DNA from 2 places in the Streptomyces sp. NPDC043812 genome. Region 1 is predicted to be linked to the other one. Evidence: riboswitches for the same ligand, from Rfam matches in the RefSeq annotation. Region 1 holds a riboswitch; the other holds the start of a gene.

Region 1 (3,393 bases):
GAGCGCGCTCACCGGCAGCCGGCCCGAGCCGCCCGCCCAGCGCATGCCCGGGGGCCGTGATCAGCACCAGCTCCTCCACCAGCAGCGGTTCCACGGCCACGCCCGGCGGCAGAGGCGCGGGTTCGGCCGGTTCATAGGCGTGCGTCAGCGCCAGATCCACCTCGCCGGTCGCCACCGCGGCGACCCCTGCCGGCGGCTCGTACTCGGCCACGGTCAGCTCCACGTCCGGATGGGCACGGCGGAAGGCGCTGAGCACCGGTGGCAGCAGATGGACGCCGACGGTGGTGAACGTCCCCACCCGTAGCCGTCCCCCCGACAGTCCGGACAGCCGGGCCAGTTCGTGCCGTGCCCGGTCCATCTCGTCCAGCACGCGGCGGGCCCGCTCCGCGAGCAGCTCGCCCGCGGCCGTCAGCCGGGCCCCGCGGTGGTGCCGTACCAGCAGTGGGGCACCCGCTTCCCGTTCCAGCTTGGCCAGCTGCTGGGAGAGCGCAGGGGCGGTGTAGCCGAGGCGTGCGGCGGCACGGGTGATCGAACCGGCCTCCGCCACCGCGACCAGGGCCGCCAGCCGTGTCGGGTCGTACATGGCACCCCTCGAGCGTCGGCAGCCTTAAGCATTGCTTTGGGCAGACCCAGAAGATTGCAAGCACACGTTAAGGCCTGCGCGCCGTCACGATGGAAGCCATGGACGCACACCTGGTCGCATTCATCGGGGTCGCCGCGGGCATGGTCGCCATGCCGGGTGCCGATTTCACCGTGGTCGTACGCAGCGCGCTCGCCTCGCGGCGGGCAGGGGTTGCCTGCGCGGTCGGGGTGGCGGGCGGACTGGTCGTCCACACCGCGCTGGCCGTGGCAGGGCTTGCCGCGGTGCTGGTGGCGGTGCCCGCGCTGTACCGGACGTTGCAGATCGCGGGCGGCGCCTATGTGCTGTGGCTGGGCATCCGTGCGGTGCGTTCCGCGCTGCGCCCGCTCGCCGACGAGACCGGTGCCGACGAGGGCCGGTCCGCCGGCGGTGCCGCACTCAGCCTGCGCCGGGGCTTTCTCACCAACGTGCTCAACCCCAAGGCGCCGGTGCTCTTCCTCAGCCTCCTGCCGCAGTTCGTGCCGGACGGCGCGGCGGTCCTGCCGCGCACGCTCCTGCTCGCCACCATCGTGGTCGTGCTCGCACTGGTCTGGTTCCCGGCGGTGGCACTGCTGGTCGACCGGCTCGGCCGATGGCTGCGCAGGCCGCGCACCACGCGTGCCGTGGAAGGCGTCACGGGCGGCGCGCTCACCGCGCTCGGCGCGACCCTGCTGGTCCAGCCGCTCGCCCACTGACGTGGAGGTCGAGCGGCCGTTCGACGTTGACGGCCGATCAATTGCTGTCACCACCGCTGGGGAACAGCGTCTGTCGGGGTGTCAGTCCACGCGGCCGTAGTACACCTTGCTCGTCCAGATCTTGACCAGCCGCACCACGTCGCCCGTCTTGGGCGAATGCCAGATCTGTCCATGGCCGGCGTAGATGCCCACGTGGTAGACGAGCCCGCCCGCGTGGAAGAAGACCAGGTCACCGCGTTCCCGATCGGCGGCGGAGACATGCTGGGTGCGGTTGTACTGCTGCTGGGCGGTGCGGGGCAGCTGCTTGCCCGCCTCCTTGTACGAATAGAGAGTCAGTCCGGAACAGTCGAAGCTCGACGGGCCCGTCCCGCCGTATCTGTACGGCGATCCCTTCTTCGATTCCGCGACTTGGAGTGCCTTGCTCGCGTGGCTGGTGATGGCATGGCCCGGGGTGGTGGCGCCAGGAGCCACGAGCGTGCCGCCGAAGACGGCCATGGTCAGTGCCGAAACGGCGCCCGCGCGTGAGAACAGGAGCGGGAGATGCGTCTGCGCAGTCATGCGCAACCCTTCGTCAGCCGCCTGTGAAGGATGACCTGTCGGGTTCGGACCGGCGAAGACGCCCGGCCGCCGAAGCGGCTTCACCCCAAGAGAGGACCGGGATCACCGGTCGCCCCGTACTGCTCGGGTCCTCCACTCCTGCCGATGCACTTCTGTCGACCAGGCATCCGATGCGGCGGCAGGACTCAGCGTCCGCTCGGACCGCCCCGTCAAGGTGGCGGGGGCTTGTCGTCCCACGGATCCTGACCCACGCGTGTCCGATTTCCGAGTTGAAACGGCTTTTGTGAAGGCAATCACGACTGATCTGTTCGGGTGGGCAGGGGCGTTGGAGGCCCATTCGCCTGACGCGGAATCATGGTCGTACCAGCGGCGTAGCCCGCCGATGCCGCCAAATCGGTGGTCTCGCCGCGCAAGTCCTGCGACACGCAACAACTTCGCCCGAACTCCACCGAACGGGGTACGAACACCGTTACCCCGTCGGCGGTTGACAGAGCGGATCGATCGTCAACTTGTCGGCACGGACGGCATGGTCACCCGGTTCGCCCGGCGTTCCCCGTCCAGGATGCGCAGTGCTTCGGCGAGCGTGTCCGCGTACACCTCGCTCTCGCCGCGCATGTGCATGAGAGTCAGGGCGTCCTTCAGGGCGGCGGCACGCCCGACCAGGGCCTGTGCCGCACGCAGCGCGCCGTACGTGTGCGTGGCGCGGGCCGGGTTGATGCGCCCCACCAGATCGACCACTTCGAGAAAGCGGTCGATGAACTCGGCCTCGGCGCGGGTCAGGGCGGGCAGCGGCGGCATCTCGGGCGGCAGCATCGTGGGTCACCGCCCGCCGGGCGCTGCCGACGAAGCCTTGCGGCTCTCGATGACGTGATCGATCAGGCCGTACGCCTTCGCCGCCTGTGCGTCGAAGATCTTGTCCCGCTCCAGATCGGCGGCGATGCGCTCGGCGTCCTGGCCGGTGTGGCGCACCAGCATCGCGGCGAGCTGTTCGCGCAGACGCAGCAACTCCGCGGCGTGGATCTCCAGATCGGAGGGCTGGCCGCGCAACGGCTCCTCGACGGCGGGCTGCTGGACGACGATGCGGGCGCCCGGCAGTGCCATGCGCTTGCCGGGGGTGCCGGCCGCGAGCAGTACGGCGGCGGTCGAAGCGGCCTGCCCGAGGCAGGTGGTGGCGATGTCGCAGGTGACGACCTGCAGGGTGTCGTAGATCGCCGTCATCGCGCTGATCGAGCCGCCCGGCGAGTTGATGTACAGGCAGATGTCCTGGTCGGGGGCCGCGTATTCGAGGTGCAGCAGCTGTGCGATCACGTCGTTCGCGGAGGTGTCGTCGACGGCGGTGCCGAGGAAGACGATCCGCTCGCCGAGCAGCTTGGAGTACGGGTCGAGAGTGCGGGTTCCCGTGCTGGTGCGTTCGGTGAACTCCGGCAGGACGTAGCGGGCGGCAGGGCGGGTCATGACGTACCTCTCCTCAGGTCCGTGGCACTGTCCATCTGTAAAAAATGTACAGGATGTACAGGCCGT
Region 2 (3,393 bases), on a different contig from region 1:
GCTGTGCGACGACGGCCTGCGGCGTCATCAGGTCGGCCACGGAACGGTGCCTCATCGCCCGCCGGTCCTGAGCTTCATCGCGGCACCTCCACGCGCCTTCGTCCTGTTCCCCGATTCTCCGATCATGTCCAGTGTCGGCCACCCGCGCCGTATGCCCGGACCGCCCCGCCGGTCCGCCCGCCGCCGCCGGACCCCGCCGGTGGCCCCGCCCCGCCGCCGTGCGGCGCCTGCGTCCCGTGGCTACCGTGGGCGCGAGGCCCGCGTCGCGGCTGGAACACGGATTGGGGAAGGTGCCCACCATGCCCGAGCAGCCCACGACCGCAGCCGGTGTTCCGGGCAGGGGAGGGCCGAAGGAGGAGATCGGTCGCCGGGTCGCTGCCCGTCGGCGGCAGCTCGGGCTGTCCCGGGAGGACGTCGCCCTGCGGGCGGGCTCGGCACCGGGGTACATCGAGTATCTGGAGGACAAGTCGGCGACGCCCGGGATGGGCTTCCTGCTGCGTCTGGCCGATGCCCTGGAGACGACGGTCACCGCGCTGACCGGCGGAGAGGCCGATCTGCCGCCGGGGGTGGGCAGGGCCGCCTACCACCCCGAGCTGGTGGAGCTCGGTTCCGACGAGTGCTGGTCGCTGCTGGGGACGCACGGGGTGGGCCGCGTCGCGGTCACCACCCAGGAGGGGCCGGCCATTCTCCCGGTCAACTACCTTGTCGCCGAAGGGGAGGTGGCCTTCCTGACCACGCCCGACGTGCTGCCCGCCAGGGCCGCCGACGGCGAGATCGCCTTCGAAGTCGACCATATCGACGAGGCGTTCAGCCAGGGATGGAGTGTGCTGGTCGTGGGCACCGCCCGGACCGTCACCGACGAGGCCGCCGTACGGGAGCTGGAGCGGCAGGCGTACAGCGCGCCATGGGCCGGGGGAGAGCGGGAGCTGTGGATCGCGGTCGCGCCGGAGAGGGTCACGGGCCGCCGCATCCTGGTGCGCGCGGCGCCGGGACGCCCGCATCTCCACCGGTGAGGGCCTGACAGTCAGGGCCCGACCCCTCGGGGGATGAATCGGGCATTCAGCTTCATTAGCGAATGTTTCGGAATTCGCCGCATGACTGGTTCATTTCTGATTGCCCTCATGTCCGTTTAGCGGCATCTTGCATGTCTCGTCATTCTTTGTTCCAGCGGTCGTGACTTCGGTCACGACCGTGGGAACCCTGAGCGGAACCAAGTGCTCCACTTTCCTTGCGCGGAGCGAGAGTTGGGCCCTCCGTGATCAATGGATGATGAGATCATTTGTCCCTTTCTCTGCCTATCCATTGCGTTTGTGAATTCAGGGCTTGTTTCCTCCGGGCGCTCTCGCTTACGGTCACCGCATTCCGGATGGAACGCCGAATCCTGCCGCCGTCCGGTACCCGACCACACAAACTCGCGTAGGGCAGGAGCGGGGGACCCAGGTAAGCCGCCGGTCCGCACAGCGGAACGGCTAGGGGTGAAGTCGCTGCAATCCGGCGACCGGACATCTCCAGTCCGAACCCGACAGCTCACCTCGCAGGCGACGGAGAGGAATTCGTCATGCCTGCAAAGGGTAAGCACCGCCGTCCCAAGTCCCACCGCCTCACTCGCGGATTCGCCGTCGCAGGCACGGGTGGTGCGGCCCTCGCCCTGCCACTGATCGGCGCGACCACCGCCGGCGCGGCCCAGCCCGCCCAGCCGGCCACCGTCGAGAAGGTCGCCGTGTCGGCCCCTGCTCCCGCGAAGAAGGCGCCGAGCACCTACTCCGTCGTGGCCGGCGACTCCCTGTCGCGGATCGCCCACCAGCACTCCCTCAGTGGTGGCTGGAAGGAGCTGTACAACGACAACCGCCGGAACATCGGTGCCGACCCGGCGCTGATCCGTCCCGGCCTCGAGCTGACCATCGGCGCCAAGGCCAAGACGGCGGCGGACTCCGCGAAGCGTGCCACCGCCGACCGCGCGGACCGCTCCGAGCGCACGAGCGCCGCGCCCACCAAGGCCGCCCCCAAGGCGAAGCCCACCGCGTACGCCGACAACCTGGACGGCTGGATCCGCGAGTCGCTCGACGTGATGGGCAAGCACGGAATTCCCGGATCCTACGAGGGAATTCACCGCAACATCATGCGTGAGTCCTCGGGCAATCCGCTGGCGATCAACAACTGGGATTCCAACGCCGTTGCCGGAACGCCGTCCAAGGGTCTTCTTCAGGTGATCGACCCGACCTTCCGCGCCTACCATGTGCCCGGTACTTCCATGGACAGCTACGACCCGGTCGCGAACATCACCGCCGCGTGCAACTATGCCGCCGACAGGTACGGTTCGATCGACAATGTGAACGGTCCCTACTGACCGTCCCGTTGTCTTCGCGGTTCCGATTGCACATGAATTCACGGCCGAGGGGCGCGGGTCCTGACATCTCGTCAGCACCCGCGCCCCTCGGCCGTTCCCGGGCGGGCTCCGACGCGGGAGTCACTGCTCCGCGACGGCGGTTCCCGCGGCCCGGTCCTCAGCGGCAGCGGGCAGCGTGAACCCCGTGAGGCGTTCGGCCTCCGACCACAGCCGGGCGTTGACCGCGGGGTCCAGCGCCCGGCGGGTGATGCGCGCGGTGGTGGTGGGCCGCACGAGCCCGAGGCGGTGACCGGGTCCGTAGTACCCGCCGGACACTGCTGCCGGATCGGCTGCCGCGAACAGCAGGGGTTCGGAGCCCTGCTCGACACCCTGCTTGGGCAGGAAGTCCAGCGCCTTGCGCACCGCGTGCAGCCGGGGCGGCCTGACCCGGCCCAGGCTCGCTCCCGCTGTCTGCAGATTGGTGATCGTGTAGCCCGGGTGGGCGGCGGTGCTGACCAGGTTCCAGCCCCTGTCGGCGGCTGTCTCCGCGAGCCTGCCGGCCATGATCAGATCGGCCAGCTTGGACTGCGCGTACGCCAGGTTCGGGCGGTAGCGGCGCTCCCACTGGAGATCGTCGAACCGGATCCGGCCGAAGTTGGCCGTACCGCTGCTCATGGTCGCCACGCGCGGCGCGGGGGCGGCGAGCAGGGCGGGCAGCAGGCGCAGTGTCAGGGCGAACTGGTCTTCGGTGCCATCTGGACCTACGCCCATCCCCTCGGCCGCGATGCAGGCCGCCTACGCCGCCGACCCCGCGCTCGCCGCGTTGCGCCTCGACTTCACCGCGACCCTGCGGGAGACCCTCGAGGTCCTGTTGTCCGGGCCGCTCGCACGGGCAGGCCGCTGACGCGCACGCGTGGCCGCAGGCACCGGCCGGCCGCGCCAGGGGGCGCCCCGTGGCCGAATGAGGCCCTTGGATAGTTTTACGGTCAACCGATCTCAGGAGACGCCCGTGTCCGCCAGGCCCCGCTTGCTGCTCGTCACCGATCTCGCCTACCCGGCCAGGGGCC

Evidence for each region. Region 1 has a riboswitch for cyclic di-AMP ahead of AC067Z_RS24465 (C40 family peptidase). Riboswitches for the same ligand answer to the same signal wherever they lie in the genome.
Region 2: linked by a shared signal. The riboswitch ahead of AC067Z_RS17480 (transglycosylase SLT domain-containing protein) and the one ahead of AC067Z_RS24465 (C40 family peptidase) in region 1 are both predicted to bind cyclic di-AMP.

Annotation. Positions count from the first base shown of each region.
Region 1 covers NZ_JBWKCY010000017.1:84,107-87,499, reverse strand. Annotated here, with positions in the region: partial or broken gene AC067Z_RS24475 (LysR family transcriptional regulator) at 1-583, opposite strand, end outside; gene AC067Z_RS24470 (LysE family translocator) at 682-1,314, shown strand; gene AC067Z_RS24465 (C40 family peptidase) at 1,396-1,872, opposite strand; cyclic di-AMP (ydaO/yuaA leader) riboswitch at 1,876-2,048, opposite strand; gene AC067Z_RS24460 (hypothetical protein) at 2,377-2,685, opposite strand; gene AC067Z_RS24455 (ATP-dependent Clp protease proteolytic subunit) at 2,692-3,327, opposite strand.
Region 2 covers NZ_JBWKCY010000010.1:242,544-245,936, forward strand. Annotated here, with positions in the region: gene AC067Z_RS17470 (CBS domain-containing protein) at 1-55, opposite strand, end outside; gene AC067Z_RS17475 (helix-turn-helix domain-containing protein) at 300-1,013, shown strand; cyclic di-AMP (ydaO/yuaA leader) riboswitch at 1,404-1,554, shown strand; gene AC067Z_RS17480 (transglycosylase SLT domain-containing protein) at 1,559-2,347, shown strand; gene AC067Z_RS17485 (Rossmann-fold NAD(P)-binding domain-containing protein) at 2,468-3,097, opposite strand; gene AC067Z_RS17490 (hypothetical protein) at 3,111-3,230, shown strand; gene AC067Z_RS17495 (ATP-grasp domain-containing protein) at 3,288-3,393, shown strand, end outside.